4 regions of the Herbaspirillum sp. Her3 genome follow, and region 1 is predicted to be linked to each of the others. Evidence: predicted binding sites of a transcription regulator. Region 1 holds the regulator's gene; each other region holds the start of a gene.

Region 1 (4,101 bases):
CCAATGCCATCCGCTCCCCGTACAAGGGCCGCGAGGAAATGCACCTGGTCTCGGAATACCTGCTGCTGTTGCCCGACGATGAAATCGTCAAGACCGACAAGCCGGTAGCCATGACCATGGGCACCACGCGCCTGAACGGCGTGGGCATGCTGGCCAACAACGCAACCCAGGTGGTGCAGCTGTTCGGCAACGTACGCGGCTATTACGAGCCCACCCCCAAGAAACGCTAAGCCGGTTGAATCCGACACAAGAACGCCAAGAACCGACCAGACAGGAAACCAATGAAACGCTCACTCTTACTGCCGATGCTGATGCTGGCTGCCGTGTGCGGCGTGGCCAACGCCGAGAAGGCGGACTCCACCAAGCCCACCAACATCGAGGCAGACCAGATGGTCTATGACGACGTGCGCCAGGTGAAGACCTTCACCGGCAACGTGGTCATGACCCGCGGCACTCTCATCATCAAGGCCGGCCGGGTGGTATTGACGACCGATCAGTACGGTTATGAAAACGCCGTGTTGTACGCCGCGCCCGGTGCGCTGGCCAACTTCCGCCAGAAGCGCGATGGCGGTCCCAACCTGTGGATCGAAGGACAGGCCGAGCGCATCGAGTATTCGGAGCAGACCGAAGTCTCCAAGCTGTTCCAGCGCGCCCACATCCAGCGCATGGATGGCGACCGCATCACCGATGAAGTCAACGGCGAGTTCATTTCCTATGACAGCCGCGCCGAGTTCTATTCGGTCAACAACACCGCCAGCGGCGAGAGCAAGCCCGGCGCAGGCCGCATCACGGCCGTGATCCAGCCCAAGAATCCGCCGCCGGATGGCAGCGCCGTGCCGGCCCAGCCGGCCGCCAAGACCACGCCGGCGCAGCCTGCACCGCGTCGCCAGACCGGAAAGGACCAGTAACGATGACCGCCAGCTCGCTGGTCGTTCGCGGCCTGAAGAAAAGTTATGGCGCGCGCCAGGTGGTGCGCGACGTCTCGATGGAAGTGCGCAGCGGTGAAGTGGTCGGACTGCTCGGCCCCAATGGTGCCGGCAAGACCACCTCGTTCTACATGATCGTGGGCCTGGTGCCTTCCGATGGCGGCGAGATCGCGCTGGACGACACCGCCATTTCACGCATGCCCATCCACAAGCGTGCCACCATGGGCTTGTCCTATCTGCCGCAGGAAGCCTCGGTGTTCCGCAAGCTGACGGTGGAAGACAATATCCGCGCGGTGCTGGAACTGCGCCGTGAAGAAGGCAAGCCGCTCTCGCGCGATGAAGTCGAGGGCCGCCTCAACAACCTGCTGCATGAACTGCAGATCGAGAAGCTGCGCGAGAGCCAGGCCTTGTCGCTCTCCGGCGGTGAGCGCCGCCGCGTGGAAATCGCCCGCGCACTGGCCACCGATCCGCGCTTCGTGCTGCTCGATGAACCCTTTGCCGGTATCGACCCGATTGCCGTGATCGAGATTCAGCGCATCGTGCGCTTCCTGAAGGAACGCGGCATCGGCGTGCTCATCACCGACCACAACGTGCGCGAGACGCTGGGCATCTGCGACCGCGCCTACATCATCAACCAGGGCACGGTGCTGGCCAGCGGCAGTCCGGAAGAGATCATCGCCAACGAATCGGTGCGCCGCGTGTATCTGGGCGAACACTTCCGCATGTAAGCAGGTCAACCTACTGACGCAACGACAGGCAGTGCAACCAGCGGACCACGCCGCTTCCAGAAAGACAGATGAAACAGTCTCTCCAGTTACGTACCTCGCAGCACCTCGCATTGACGCCGCAACTGCAGCAGTCGATCAGACTGTTGCAGCTGTCGACGCTGGAACTGCACCAGGAACTGGAACAGATCCTCTCGGACAATCCCTTGCTGGAGCGCCTCGACGATGCGCTCGACAATTCGGTGCGCCTGCTGGCCGATGGCGCCGTCTCCAGCTCTCCCTCCAGCGGCGTGGCGGATACCTCGGGCGAAGGCAGCGCCGAACCGGCGCCGGCCGCCGCCGATGGCGATTCCAGTTTTGACTACCAGGACAACAATCCCGACAACGGCGTCACCGGTGACGCCGACTGGAGCTTCGACGACGTGGCCCGCAGCGGCAAGTCGCCCGACGACGACGACGCCCGCCCGCAACTCGAAGCCCATGAACTGACCCTGCGCGAGCACCTGCTGGAACAGATCCGCGTGACCGCACGCACCCAGCGCGACCGCGCCCTGCTGGAGCTGCTCACCGATGCGCTCGACGAGAGCGGCTATCTCGAAGAGCCCCTGGAAGACATCCTCGCGCGCCTGCCCGAAGAACTGGGCATCGACATGGAAGAGCTGTCGATTTCCCTGAAGCTGCTGCAGAGCCTGGACCCGGCCGGCGTCGGTGCGCGCAGTGCCGGTGAATGCCTGGCCCTGCAGATCCGGCGCCTGCCCAAGATCCCCTTCGTCACGCGCAAGCTGGCGCTGCGCATCGTGGAAGATTACCTGCCGCTGTTCGCCCAGCGCGACTTCAACAAGATCAAGAAAGCCCTCGATTGCGATGACGAAGACCTGCGCGAAGCCCAGGCCGTGATCCGCCAGTGCCGTCCGCATCCGGGCGCCGATTTCGCGCGCGATGCCTCGGACTATGTGGTGCCGGACGTGATTGTCAAACAAACAAAGAACGGCTGGCAGGTCATGCTCAACCATGAGGTCATGCCCAAGCTGCGTGTCAATGCGATGTATGCCAGTGCGCTGAAGCAGGCCAAGGGGGAGGGATCGCTGTCGTCGCAGCTGCAGGAAGCCAAGTGGCTCATCAAGAATATGCGGCAGCGTTTCGACACGATTTTGCGAGTCGCACAGGCTATTGTGGAGCGTCAAAGAAACTTCTTTTCACATGGGGCAGTGGCCATGCGACCCCTTGTGCTGCGTGAAATTGCTGATACACTGGGTCTACACGAGAGCACCATCTCTCGCGTGACAACTCAAAAATACATGCTCACGCCGCACGGCATGTTTGAGTTGAAGTACTTCTTCGGTAGCCACGTCGCGACTGAAACCGGAGGCGAAGCCTCCTCCACCGCGATACGGGCGCTGATCAAACAGTTGATAGGAGCCGAGAACCCGCAGACCCCATTATCCGATAGCAAGATTGCGGATATGCTGGCAGAACAAGGCATGGTGGTCGCGCGACGCACAGTCGCCAAATACCGCGAAGTGTTGAAGATTCCGCCGGTCAATCTCCGCAAGTCCCTCTGAGTTTTTCCTCAGTTTTTCTGCAGTACCGTTGCTGTGTTCCGGCAAGCATCTCGCTGATGCCCATGCCATCCGACACGAAGACCGTGCCCGTGGTACAGCTGCAGCAAGGATAGCTTGAACGAACCTCCAGTGACTTCACGATAGGAGTCTTGTATGAATCTGACCATCAGTGGACACCACCTCGAACTGACCCCCGCCATCCGGGAATACGTGCAAAGCAAGCTCTCGCGTATCAAGCGCCATTTCGACAACGTGATCGACGTCAGCGTGATCCTGAGCGTAGATAAACTCACAGAAAAGGAAAAGCGCCAAAAAGCGGAAATCAACGTCCACATCAAGGGGAAGGATCTACATGCAGAAAGCATTGCGCACGACCTCTATGCTGCCATTGACACGCTGATCGACAAGCTCGATCGCCAGGTCATCAAGCACAAGGACAAGTTGCAGGAACATCACTCCATGGCCAAGCGCCTGCCGGATGAAGCGCCGGCCGATGCGGTGGCCGGAGCGGCATAAGCCAAGGACACCATCGGCAAGCTGCCTCGCAGCCCACAGGGCTGCTGAGAACGCCAGCCGAATCTCATGAGGAAGGGGCGCGCAAGCGCCCTTTTTCATTGGTCGCGCTGTCAAGCGGCGACGCCTGTGGAAAAGATATAAAAGATAATCGCAGGCAACTTTTCCACAGCCACTGCCCCCCTGCAGCGAGCACTGATCCGCTGCCCCGCTTGAAGGCTTCTGCTGGCATCCTCATATCAGATCTCAGCGCTTGCATATCATATAAATTATTTCCTTTATGCAATTTTCCGCCGCATTGCGCAGACTGCCGGCGCGCAGTCGTTTTCAACGCGGCTGCCCGCTTTTCCCTATAATGTCGGCAATCCCATTTTT
Region 2 (4,101 bases), 1.7 Mb from region 1:
TGGGCGCTGCCGGGACCCATGACGATGATCGACACGCTCTACGACAGCCACTACAAGAGCCGCGAGAAACTGGCCTGGGAGTTCGCCGTGATCCTCAACCAGGAAGCCCGTGAGCTGGAGGCGGCGGGTGTGGACATCATCCAGTTCGATGAACCGGCCTTCAATGTCTTCTTCGATGAAGTCAATGACTGGGGCGTGGCCACGCTGGAGCGCGCCATCGAGGGACTGAAGTGCGAGACCGCCGTGCACATCTGCTATGGCTACGGCATCAAGGCCAACACCGACTGGAAGAAGACGCTGGGCTCGGAGTGGCGGCAGTATGAGGAGACCTTCCCCAGGTTGCGGGCATCGAATATCGATATCGTCTCACTCGAATGCCACAACGCGCGCGTGCCCATGGAGTTGATCGAACTCATTCGCGGCAAGAAGGTGATGGTGGGGGCTATCGATGTGGCCAATCACACTGTGGAAACGCCCGAGGAAGTGGCGGCGACCTTGCGAAAGGCATTGCAGTTTGTGGATGCTGACAAGCTCTATCCTTCTACCAACTGCGGGATGGTGCCGTTGCCGCGGGAGGTTGCCCGGGGCAAGCTTGGTGCGTTGAGGGCGGGGGCGGAGATGGTGCGGGGGGAGCTGGGGGCTTGATTCTTTGCTCAAAAGGGCAGGCCCTTTGCGTACATACGGTATTGCTGCCCCGCGAAAAACAATCTCTGGGTGCAGAGATTGTTTTTCCGTAGTCGTTTCAACGCGCTTACCAGCTCGTCTCCCTCTCCGCCGTAGAAGAAATCTTGTGAATCGCCAGATCCGCCCCCTCGAACTCCTGTTCCGGATCCAGGCGAATCCCCACCACCTTCTTCAGCAAGCCATACACCACCCAGCCGCCCATCGCCGCGATGGCAATGCCCATCAGGCTGCCGATCAGCTGCGCCATGAAGGACACGCCACCCCGTCCCCCCAGCGCCTGCAGCCCGAAGATGCCCGCCGCCAGCCCGCCCCACAAACCGCACAGCCCGTGCAGCGGCCACACGCCCAGCACGTCGTCGATCTTCCACTTGTTCTGGGTGCGGGTGAACATCCACACGAAAATCGCACCGGCAATGCCGCCGGTGACCAGCGCGCCCAGCGGGTGCATCAGGTCCGAGCCGGCGCACACCGCCACCAGCCCCGCCAGCGGGCCGTTGTAGGCGAAGCCGGGGTCGTTGCGGCCCATCAGCAGTGCCACCAGCGTGCCACCGGCCATGGCCATGAGTGAATTCATCGCCACCAGGCCATTCATCTTGTCCAGCGTCTGCGCACTCATGACGTTGAAGCCGAACCAGCCCACCGTCAGGATCCATGCGCCCAGCGCCAGGAAGGGAATATTGGAAGGCGGATGCGCCGCCACCGCGCCTTCCTTGCTGTAGCGGCCACGGCGCGCACCCAGCAGCAGCACGGCCGGCAACGCGATCCAGCCGCCCACGGCGTGGACCACGATGGAACCGGCGAAGTCATGGAACTCGGCGCCAAAGCTCGCCGCCAGCCAGGCTTGCACACCCAGGTGCTGGTTCCACGCAATGCCCTCGAAGAAGGGATAGACCAGGCCCACCAGCACGGCAGTGGCCACCAGCTGCGGATTGAACTTGGAGCGCTCGGCAATGCCGCCCGAAATGATGGCCGGGATGGCCGCCGCGAAGGTCAGCAGGAAGAAGAACTTCACCAGCTCGAAACCGCTGCGCTCAGCCAGCGTCCCGGCACCCGCGAAGAAGCTCACCCCATAGGCCACGTAATAGCCGACGAAGAAATAGACGATGGTCGACACCGCAAAGTCCGCCAGGATCTTCACCAGGGCATTGACCTGGTTCTTCTTGCGCACCGTTCCCAATTCCAGGAAGGCGAAGCCGGCATGCATGGCCAGGATCATGATCGCCCCTAGCAGAATGAAGAGGGCGTCTGCGCCGTTTTTGTGATCGTCCACCAGAAAATCTCCCAAAAATTGTGCAATAAAAGAATCGAAAGCCCGGACTTAAGCAATTTTCGTTCCATTTTGGTGATTATTTCGTAGTGAGTTGATTTGAAAGGACTTTATCGGTGCGTCAGCTGAATGTTGGGATAGGTTCTGCACGAATGATGTGCGTTCGTGATGTGCGTCTGGCGGGATGGCTGCATTTTGGTGCAACGAGGGCAGGCTCGAATTTTTCCGGTAAATCCCCTCAATTTTTGCCTTCCGACTGCCCGGTCAGGCTTGGTCATCCTCCTTTCATGGAACGGTCATACTCGATTGCTAAATTGCAACTCCCCCTTCACTTCGCTTTACCTCACCCTCACAGGAGTTGCCATGCCCGATCAGAATCCGCCCGCCGATCACAGCCGTCGCCGCTTCCTGCGCGACACCGCCGTTACTGCCGTGGGCAGCGCCGCCGTGATCGCCAGCCCCGCTGTATTGTCCGCGACTGAGCCCGCCGCGCCGTCCATCATCACTTCCGAACGCCTGCGCCCGCAATTCCCGGGCGGCATCATGAGCGGCGACGTCACCCGCGACAGCGCCATGGTCTGGGCCCGTGCCGACCGCAATGCACGCATGCTGGTCGAATATTCCACCAGCGAGAATTTCTCCAACCCCATCCGCATCGCCGGCCCCACCGCGCTGGCGCGCGAGGACTACACCGCCCGCGTGGATCTGCGCGGCCTGCCGGCGGGGCAGCGCGTCTACTATCGCGTGCGCTTCCAGGATCTGGTGCATGAGTCGGCCCTGAGCGAGCCGCTGACCGGCAGCCTCATGGTGCCGGCCTCGGCGCATGGCCAGGTGCGTGACGTCACCTTTGCCTTCTCGGGTGATGAGGCGGGTCAGGGCTGGGGGATCAACGAGCAGTGGGGTGGTTATCGGGTGTATGAAAGCATGCGCCGCTTCCGTCCGGATTTCTTCATCCACTCGGGCGACCAGATCTATGCCGATGGGCCGATCCAGGCGGAAGTGAAGCTGGACGACGGAACCCTGTGGCGCAACGTGGTGACCGAAGCCAAGTCCAAGGTAGCCCAGACGCTGGAGGACTATCGCGGCAACTTCGCCTACAACATGCTGGACGCCAGCAAGCGCCGCTTCGCCGCCGAGGTGCCGTTCCTGGTGCAGTGGGATGACCACGAGGTGCGCAACAACTGGTATCCGGGCCAGCAGATCGGCGCGGCCGAGAAGCGCTATGACGAGCGCAACATCGACGTGCTGGCCGCACGTGCGCGCCAGGCCATGTTCGAGCACAACCCTTTCCGCATTGATAGCGCCGATCCTTTCCGCATCTATCGCGCCTTCCAGCACGGACCGCTGCTGGAAGTGTTCATGCTGGACGAACGCAGCTATCGCGGCCGCAATTCGCCCAATCGCCAGAAGGGCGGGCACGATGCCGATTTCCTCGGCCCGGAGCAGATGCGCTGGATCAAGCAGGCGCTGCTGCGTTCGCGCTCGACCTGGAAGCTGATCGCCAGCGATATGCCGCTGTCCATCGTGGTGCCGGACCTGAACCCGGATGTACCCAAGGGGACCTTTGAAGCCTGGGCCAACGCCGACAACGGTAAACCGTCCGGGCGCGAGCTGGAGGTGGCTGAACTGCTGCGCTTCATCAAGCAGCACGACATCAAGAACGTGGTCTGGGTCACTGCCGACGTGCATTACGCTTCGGCCACGCATTACTCGCCCGAACGGGCTCAGTTCACCGACTTCAAACCGTTCTGGGAATTCGTCGGCGGGCCGATCAATGCCGGCACCTTCGGGCCCGGCGAGATCGATCGCACCTTCGGTCCGGACGTGCGTTTCGTCAGCATCCCTGCCGACATGAAGCAGAACCGCTCACCGGCCGACTTGCTGCAGTTCTTTGGCATCGGCAAGATCGATGCGAAGACCCGAACCCTGACCGTCACCCTGCACAACACCGACGGCAAGGAAATCTACAAGGTCGAGCTGCCGCCCGAGCAGGCGTGACCGGGACAAGGGCGGCGCGGCATCAGAAGCCGTTATCGGTGCTGAAGCTGCCGCCGCCCATGCCGCCTGCGCCGCCACCCATTCCACCGCTACCCATACTGCCGCCCCCCATCCCGCCACGGCCGCCCATTGCGCCACCGGAACGGCCTCGT
Region 3 (4,101 bases), 1.6 Mb from region 1:
TGTGGAGCATCAGCAGGCCTGATGCCGTCATCAGGTGATGCGGTTTTTGGCCTGAAGCTTCATGCACCTGACGGCCGGAATCATGGGGGGCGCCCTGCCCTGAGCGATTCCGGCCGTTTTCTTTTCTTTTTCTTCATATCGCCTGAAACCGCCGTCCCATGGCCTACCGCAAGCCGAGCCGCTTGGCCAGCCGGTTCAGGTTGGCCCGATCCACGCCCAGCTCGCGGGCGGTGGCAGCCAGATTGCCGCCATGACGCTGCAGGCTGTCGCTCACCAGCTTGCGCTCAAAGCGCTCCACGGCCTCGCGCAGGCCTTCCACTGGCGGTGCCGCACGGCCTGGCTCGACGACCAGGCCATTCTGGGGAGGGGCAATGGGCGCGGTCGGAGGGTGATCCAGTTCCAGTGAGTGCGCATCGAGCGTCAGGATGCCCGGCCGCTGCGGCTGCGAGGCCAGTGCCCGCAAGGCGCTGCGGCCGACGAGGTGCTCCAGTTCGCGGATGTTGCCGGGCCAGGAATAGTCCAGCAACGCGCGCTGCGCATCGGCCGACAGGCGCAGGCTGGCCAGGCCCAGCCGCGCCCGGTTCTGCTCCAGGAAATAGCCCGCCAGCAGCAAGACGTCACGCCCGCGCTCGCGCAGCGGAGGCACACGGATGGGGAAGACCGAAAGCCGATGATAGAAATCCGCCCGGAAATGGCCGCGCTTGACCTCCTCGGCCAGGTCGCGGTTGGTGGCGGCGATCAGGCGCACGTCCACGCGATGCTCGCGGTCCGAGCCGACGCGCTGCAACTGCCCGCTCTGCAGCACCCGTAGCAGCTTGGCCTGCACCGCCAGGGGCAGCTCGCCCACTTCATCCAGGAACAAGGTGCCGCCGTCGGCCATCTCGAACTTGCCACGCCGGTCAGCCACGGCGCCCGAGAAGGCGCCGCGCACGTGGCCGAACAGTTCGCTTTCCACCAGGGTATCGGGCAAGGCGGCGCAGTTCAGGCTGATCATGGGCTTGTGGGCGCGTGGCGAGGCGGCATGCAGGGCATGCGCCACCAGCTCCTTGCCAGTGCCGGTTTCGCCACTGACCAGCACCGTCATGTCGCTGGGGGCGGCCATGCGGATTTCCTCCATCAGTTGCCGGTGAGCGGCACTCTGGCCGATCAGTTCGCGCTTGCCCCGGCTTTCTTCCAGCCCCAGCCGGTAGGCCTCGGCACGCTGGCGCGCCTGCTCGCCGGCCTGCGCCAGCTCATCGATGCGCTCGGCCACGTTGACCGTGGCCGCTGCCAGCGCGGCGAAGGCTTGCAGCGACGCCATGTCCACCCCGTCGAAACGGCCGGCGCCCAGCGCATCGAGCGTGACCAGCCCCCAGGGACGGCCATTGACGGCCAGCGCGCAGCCCATGCAATCGTGGACTTCCAGCGCGCCCGAGTGGAGGTCGTTCAAGCCATCGACCAGGCCATCGTAGGGATCCGGCAAGTGCGAGTCGGCAGGAAAGCGCGTCGGCACCGCATTGGCCAGCAGCACGCTGAAGCGAGGATGATCGGCGATGCGGAAGCGCCGGCCCAGGGTATCGCCGGAGAGCCCGTCGATGGCCAGCGGCACCAGCACCTCGCCCTCCAGCCGCAGCAAGGCGGCGGCGTCGCAGGGAAAGAGCGTGCGCAAGGTCTGCAGCAGGCGGCGGTAACGCTCGCGGTCATCGATCTGGCGCGAGAGGTCGGCGACCAGGGGAAGCAAGGCGTCCAGCAAGGCTTTTGAGGTCATATTGACTACTTACCAATGAATTAATGGTCATTATGACACAGGTCACAAGCACTCACATGTTCTACAAGTCATTGATTTTATTGAGATGAAGGCGTGGCACGGCTTTTGTAATGGAGAGAGTGATCCGGACGTTCCGGCACATCCACACTCTCCTGAAAGGTTCAGCATGCTCACCGATGCCCAACTCGCCATCGTCAAATCCACCGTCCCCCTGCTCGAATCCGGCGGCGAGGCGCTGACCACCCATTTCTACAAGCTGCTCATGCGCGACTATCCGCAAGTGCATCCCCTGTTCAACCGTGCGCACCAGGCCAGCGGCGACCAGCCACGGGCACTAGCCAATGGCGTGCTGATGTACGCGCGCCACATCGATCGCCTGGAAGAACTGGGCCCGCTGGCCGCGCAGATCATCAACAAGCACGTGGCCGTGCAGGTGCTGCCGGAACACTATCCCATGGTCGGTGACTGCCTGCTGCGCGCCATCCGCGAAGTGCTGGGCGCGGAGATCGCCACCGATGCCGTCATCGATGCCTGGGCCGCCGCCTATGGCCAGCTGGCCGACATCCTGATCGGCGCCGAGCGCCAGCAATATGACGCCAAGGCCGCCGCACCTGGCGGCTGGCGCGGTGCGCGCAATTTCGTGGTCACGCGCAAGGTCGCCGAGAGCGAGGAAATCACTTCCTTCTACTTCATGCCCCAGGATGGCGCTGCCCTGCTGGACTTCGAACCCGGCCAGTACATCGGGCTGCGCATGGTGGTCGACGGGCTGGAACAGCGCCGCCAGTATTCGCTGTCAGCCCCGCTGCGCCAGAACGGCCAGCCGCTGCAATATCGCATCAGCGTCAAGCGCGAAGCGGACGGCAAGGTCTCGCGCCAGCTGCACGACCAGATCCACGTTGGTTCGGTGGTGGAACTGTTCCCGCCCGCAGGCGACTTTACGCTCACGGCCAGCGACAAGCCGCTGGTGCTCATCAGCGGCGGTGTGGGCATCACGCCCATGATGACCATGCTGGCGGCGGCATTGCCCGGTGGCCGTCCGGTGCATTTCGTCCATGCCGCGCGCCACGGCGGCGTGCATGCCTTCCGCCGCGAGCTGGAAGCACTGGCGGCACAGCATCCGCAACTGCAGCTGCGCTTCTGCTATGAACAGCCGCGCGCAGGCGATCCGGCAGCGCATGCCACCGGCTTCATCAATGCGGCGCTGCTGCAGCAATGGTTGCCGGCCACGCGTGACGTCGATGCCTATTTCGTGGGCCCCAAGCCCTTCATGAAAGCCATCAAGCACGCGCTGGGCGAACTGGGCGTACCGGCGGCGCAAAGCCGGTATGAATTCTTCGGACCGGCTGCAGCCCTGCAGTAAGCTCCTCCGATGGACGGGTGGCGGCATGGCTGCCACCCGTCCGAGTGCTGCATTACTCTGGCAGGAGTCGATATGAAACTATTTATAAAGATTTACGTGATTCACGCAGGACGATCCAAGGAAGATTGATCTTCGACAAGTTTTCCGCGGTGCAGCAAATGCTATCCTGAGCGCTCCCCCTCCTCCGCCGAAAGACCGCCATGAGCGAAAAGCTGAGCGCCGAGCGCCACACCCCCGATGAACTGACCCAAGAACTGGAAGCGCTGGACCTGGAAATCGTCCGCTGCGCCGTGATCTGCCAGGTGCGCCTGTTCGATCCGGGCGTATTGAACCAGGTGATGGACAACAACGAACAAGTCTGCGGCCAGACCCATCCGACCGCTTTTCAGAGCCTGCGCGGGCTGCTTTACCTGCATTTCGACATGCACAGGCAATTGGCCCAGACCTACGGTAGCCACGACGCCGAAGAAATCATCCAGCGCGTACACGATCACTTGCGCCCGCGCATTGGCGACCAGTTGGGTCCGCTGTTCGATGCGGCGGGCCATCCGGCCGGCTGATCAGGCCACCAGCCGCTCTCCCAGGCTGGCCCCGGCGGCGAAGTCGCTGAGGTTGGCGATGGTGGTCTGCATGATCTGGCCGATGGCTTCTTCGGTGAAGAAAGCCTGGTGGCCGGTCACGATCACGTTGGGAAAGGACACCAGGCGCTGGATCACGTCGTCGGTGATGATGGTCGAAGACAGGTCCTGGAAGAACAGGCTGGCTTCCTGCTCGTAGACATCGATGGCCAGGCCGCGCAACTGGCCACTCTTGAGGGCGGCAATCGCAGCTTCGGTATCGACCAGCCCGCCCCGGCTGGTATTGACCAGGATGCAGCCCGACTTGGCACCGGCCAGGCTCTGTGCATTGACCAGGTAGCGGGTGGACTCGGTGAGCGGGCAATGCAGCGAGATCACGTCACTGGCGGCGAAAAGCTCGTCCTTGCTCACGTAGT
Region 4 (4,101 bases), 2.6 Mb from region 1:
GTTGCCCGCGCCCGTGCCATTGGCCGAACCATCGGCGCGGCCCGAGAGCATGGCTTCCATCACCTGCTGGGCACCGGCAAACTTGATGGCTTGTACCTCCAGCCCGGCCTGCTTGAAATAGCCCGCTTCCACGGCGGCATAGAAGGGCAGGCCTGCTGCCACCGGCCAGTAGCCGATGCGGATGGGAACGCCTTGCGCGCGCAGGATGGCAGGCGCACCAGTGATGGCAGCGGTGGCGGCGACCGCACCGGCCCTGGCCATGAAGCGGCGGCGGGAGGCATCGTGCGCGGCGGATAAGGTGGTCTTCTTCTTCATCATGAGCAGCTCCGTGGTGAGGGTGTCAGTTCAGCGAATTCAGGTAATTGACCCAGCCGCCGTGGTGGGTGATGTCGGTGGCGCCGGCAATGCCGGCCGGCTCGCAGATGAAGCCCTTGACGCTGCTGCCATCGGCCAGCTCCACCGTGCCGATGCCCAGCGGCGCCGGGATGGACGCGACGAAACCGCCGAACTGGCGCAGCGGCATCTCCCAGACTTCCACCGCGATGGCCGCACCCTCGCCGTCGGTGCGCGCCAGACCAGGCTTGGGCGGCGTGGTGCCGGCCAGCGCATACAGGCGGTAGTGCGGCGCGGTGCGGGTGATGGCCACGCGGCGGGCACCGGCTTCCAGCAATTGCCAGTTCAGGGGCTGGCCGGCCAGATGCGCGCCGACCACGCAGACCTTGATGGTGCTTTCGTTGAAGGGCAGCGGTGCGGCGGCAATCGCATCGGCTTGCGCCGGGCCGCCCAGTTGCTGCAGCAGGCGCGCTCCGGCTTCGGCCAGCAGGTGGTCGGCACCGGCCGGGCCGATCAGCGTGACGCCGGCCGGCAGGCCATCGCGGCGCCACACGGCGGGGATGGCCAGGGCCGACATATCCATCAGGTTGACGAAGTTGGTGTAGTGGCCCAGCTGCGCATTGCGCACCACCGGATCGGCCTCGACCTCGGCGATGGTGGGGAAGGTCGTGGTGGTGGGCACCAGCATCAGGTCGCAGCCTTCCAGCAGGTTCTCGGCCTGGCGGCGCAGGTCGGCCAGGCGGTATTGGGCGTTGAAACTGTCGACCGCATCGTAGTCATCGGCTTGCGCAGTGATCTGGCGCACCACCGGATGGATGGCTTCCGGGTTCTCCAGGAAGAAGTCGCCCAGCGCGGCGCGGCGTTCGGCCACCCAGGGCCCCTGGTACAGCATGCGGGCGGCATCGCTGAAGGGTGCGAAGGGAATCTTCGCCAGGCTCACGCCGGGCAGGGCGGCGATCTGCGCCAGGCTGCGTTCCCAGGCTTCCTGCGCGATGCTGTCGCCAAAGAATTCACATTGCTCGGGAATGGCGATGCGATAGCCCCGGCGCTTCACGCCCAGCATGGCGGGACGGCGCGAATAGCCATCCTCGGCATCGAAGCCGGCCGCGCTGTGCAGCACGCGCCAGGCATCGGCCACGTCATGGGCGAAGATGGAGATGCAATCCAGGGTGCGGCAGGCCGGTACCAGGCCGCGTGCGCTGATGAGGCCCTTGGTCGGTTTCAAGCCGACCAGGTGGTTGAAGGCAGCCGGTACACGGCCCGAGCCGGCGGTATCCGTTCCCAGCGAGAACAGGACTTGACCCAGTGCCACGGCCACCGCCGAGCCCGAACTGGAACCCCCGGAGACATATTCCGGCTTGATCGCATTGCGCACCGCCCCATAGGGTGAGCGCACGCCCACCAGCCCGGTGGCGAACTGGTCCAGGTTGGTCTTGCCCACCAGCAGCGCGCCGGCCGCCTGCAGGCGCTGCACCACGGTGGCGCTCTCGCTGGCCAGTCGCCCGAACTCGGGGCAAGCACCGGTGGTGGACATCTCGGCCACGTCGATGTTGTCCTTCACCGCAAAGGGGATGCCGAACAGCGGCATGCTCTCCAGCACCGCCTCGCCCTTGATCTGCAGCATCAGGTCCAGCGCGGCCGCCTGTTGCTTGAGCTGCTTGGCCGGTACCCGGCTGATCCAGACTTCATCGCGCCCGGCGCCGTCGATGCGCGCCAACAGCTCGGCCACGAGCTTGCCGGGCGTGCTGCGGCCTTCGCGGTAGGCTGCCAGGGTGGCGGCAATGGTGGTCGGGGCGGCCTCGGGGGCGGCTTGCTGCAGGGCGTGGGTGGCAGTCATTTTGGATATTCAAACTTGAATACAAGATTGAATATCTTTAAGCAGGAGGCGTGCCAGCTGGTCCGTCAAGCGGCTGAAAAACGGGAAATGGCTTCACCACGCGGGTTTGCGAGGTGAAGTGCCGAAAGGCAAGCTATCCGAGGGGAAATGAAGGGTTTTGTCAGCGAGACAAAATGGTGAGCCGTGCGCCGAACTTGGACGTCAGCAGGAACGGGGATGCACGGGAATCAGGCAGGCCGCAGGAAATCAGGCGGGTGAAGTTTCCTTCAAAGCTCCCCCCACACCGCATTCAAGGCGGCCAGTGCCGCCAGCCCCGCAGTCTCGGTCCGCAGCACCCGGCTGCCCATGGACAGCATCAGCGCACCCTGGGTGCAGGCCAGGTCTTCCTCTTCCTCGCTGAAGCCACCTTCCGGACCGACGATGACCGTCACCGCCTGGGGCGGATGATGGCGCGCCCAGCCCGACAGCGGCTCGCTGCCGCGCGGGGAGAGCAGGATGCGGCGGTGCAGGTCGCTCTGGGTGATCCAGCGTTTGAAGTCGGTCACCTCGCCCAGATGCGGCAGACGGTTGCGGCCACATTGCTCCGCGGCGGCATGCACGATGCCTTGCCAGTGCGCCTGCTTCTTCTCGGCCCGTTCGCCCGACAGGCGCACCACGCAGCGCTGTGCAGCCAGCGGCTGCAGGGCGGTGGCGCCCAGTTCCACGGCCTTCTCGACGATCCAGTCCATCTTCGATCCTTCAGGCAGGGCCTGGGCCAGGGTCAGCGCATAGGGCAGTTCGGCCTCGCGGGGTGAAAATGCCTTCACTTCGGCGTGGGCGCGCTTCTTTTCCATGGCCGTCAGACTGGCGGTGTACTCGCCGCCTTCGCCATTGAAGAGGGTCACGGTATCGCCCGGCTGCAGGCGCAGCACCTGGATGTGATGGGCAATCTGCTCGGGCAGGACCAGGGCCGAACCGATGCCGAGGGGTTGCGGAAAGTAAAAGCGGGGCATGAGGCGGATCCTGGGCGATTGAGATCAAAAAAGCATGAAAAATGTTGTCAGCCGGGTCAGGGACTGGACCCGAATTTTAATCCCCCCGGCGCACTCTGGTAAAATACGGCCCCGCGCTGCACTTGGCCTTCCGGGGCGGCGCTTTGGCTTCAAAACCCGATTGGTGCGCCTGACAGCGCCTCCCGCACAGCAAACTCAGACCTCGACATGATTTCCACTCTCCCCACCGACAAGATGGCCAACGCGATCCGCGCGCTGGCGATGGATGCAGTTCAAAAAGCCAATTCCGGACACCCGGGCATGCCGATGGGGATGGCCGAAATCGCAGTGGCCCTGTGGGCCAAGCACTACCGTCACAACCCGTCCAACCCGCAGTGGGCCAACCGTGACCGCTTCGTGCTCTCCAACGGCCACGGCTCCATGCTGCAGTACGCGCTGCTGCACCTGACCGGCTACGACCTGTCGATGGACGACATCAAGGCCTTCCGCCAGCTGCATTCCAAGACTGCCGGCCACCCCGAAGTGCACGTCACCCCGGGCGTGGAAACCACCACCGGCCCGCTGGGCCAGGGCATCACCAATGCGGTGGGCATGGCACTGGCTGAAAAGCTGCTGGCCGCCGAATTCAACAAGCCCGGCCTGTCCGTGGTCGATCACTATACTTATGCCTTCGTCGGCGACGGTTGCCTGATGGAAGGCATCTCGCACGAAGCCTGCTCGCTGGCGGGCGTGCTGAACCTGTCCAAGCTGATCGTGCTGTATGACGACAACGGCATCTCCATCGACGGCCACGTCGAAGGCTGGTTCAAGGACGACACCCCGAAGCGCTTCGAAGCCTACGGCTGGAACGTCATTCCGGCCGTCGATGGCCACAACGTCGAAGCCGTCAGTGCGGCGATCCACCAGGCCAAGCTGGCCGACAAGCCGACCCTGATCTGC

What was found. Region 1 encodes sigma-54, which starts transcription at its own class of promoters, with help from an activator protein. Its sites were predicted from a motif close to TGGCANGNAANCTGCTTT; they were not measured.
Region 2: ACVC5H_RS22640 (ammonium transporter) is a predicted target of sigma-54. The motif match lies at 2,004-2,021, and genes of this name have one in related genera.
Region 3: hmpA (NO-inducible flavohemoprotein) is a predicted target of sigma-54. The motif match lies at 1,842-1,859, and genes of this name have one in related genera.
Region 4: atzF (allophanate hydrolase) is a predicted target of sigma-54. The motif match lies at 2,209-2,226, and genes of this name have one in related genera.

What each region holds. Positions count from the first base shown of each region.
Region 1 is NZ_CM176328.1:1,109,736-1,113,836, reverse strand. It holds gene lptC (LPS export ABC transporter periplasmic protein LptC) at 1-230, shown strand, start outside; gene lptA (lipopolysaccharide transport periplasmic protein LptA) at 282-908, shown strand; gene lptB (LPS export ABC transporter ATP-binding protein) at 911-1,654, shown strand; gene ACVC5H_RS05100 (RNA polymerase factor sigma-54) at 1,723-3,213, shown strand; gene hpf (ribosome hibernation-promoting factor, HPF/YfiA family) at 3,367-3,729, shown strand.
Region 2 is NZ_CM176328.1:4,972,279-4,976,379, reverse strand. It holds gene ACVC5H_RS22645 (methionine synthase) at 1-645, shown strand, start outside; gene ACVC5H_RS22640 (ammonium transporter) at 752-1,954, opposite strand; gene ACVC5H_RS22635 (alkaline phosphatase D family protein) at 2,315-3,949, shown strand; gene ACVC5H_RS22630 (hypothetical protein) at 3,972-4,101, opposite strand, start outside.
Region 3 is NZ_CM176328.1:2,697,364-2,701,464, reverse strand. It holds gene ACVC5H_RS12395 (hypothetical protein) at 1-22, shown strand, start outside; gene norR (nitric oxide reductase transcriptional regulator NorR) at 164-1,747, opposite strand; gene hmpA (NO-inducible flavohemoprotein) at 1,914-3,107, shown strand; gene ACVC5H_RS12380 (hypothetical protein) at 3,308-3,667, shown strand; gene ACVC5H_RS12375 (2-hydroxyacid dehydrogenase) at 3,668-4,101, opposite strand, start outside.
Region 4 is NZ_CM176328.1:4,069,032-4,073,132, reverse strand. It holds gene ACVC5H_RS18635 (ABC transporter substrate-binding protein) at 1-318, opposite strand, end outside; gene atzF (allophanate hydrolase) at 341-2,170, opposite strand; gene ACVC5H_RS18625 (16S rRNA (uracil(1498)-N(3))-methyltransferase) at 2,437-3,162, opposite strand; gene tkt (transketolase) at 3,370-4,101, shown strand, end outside.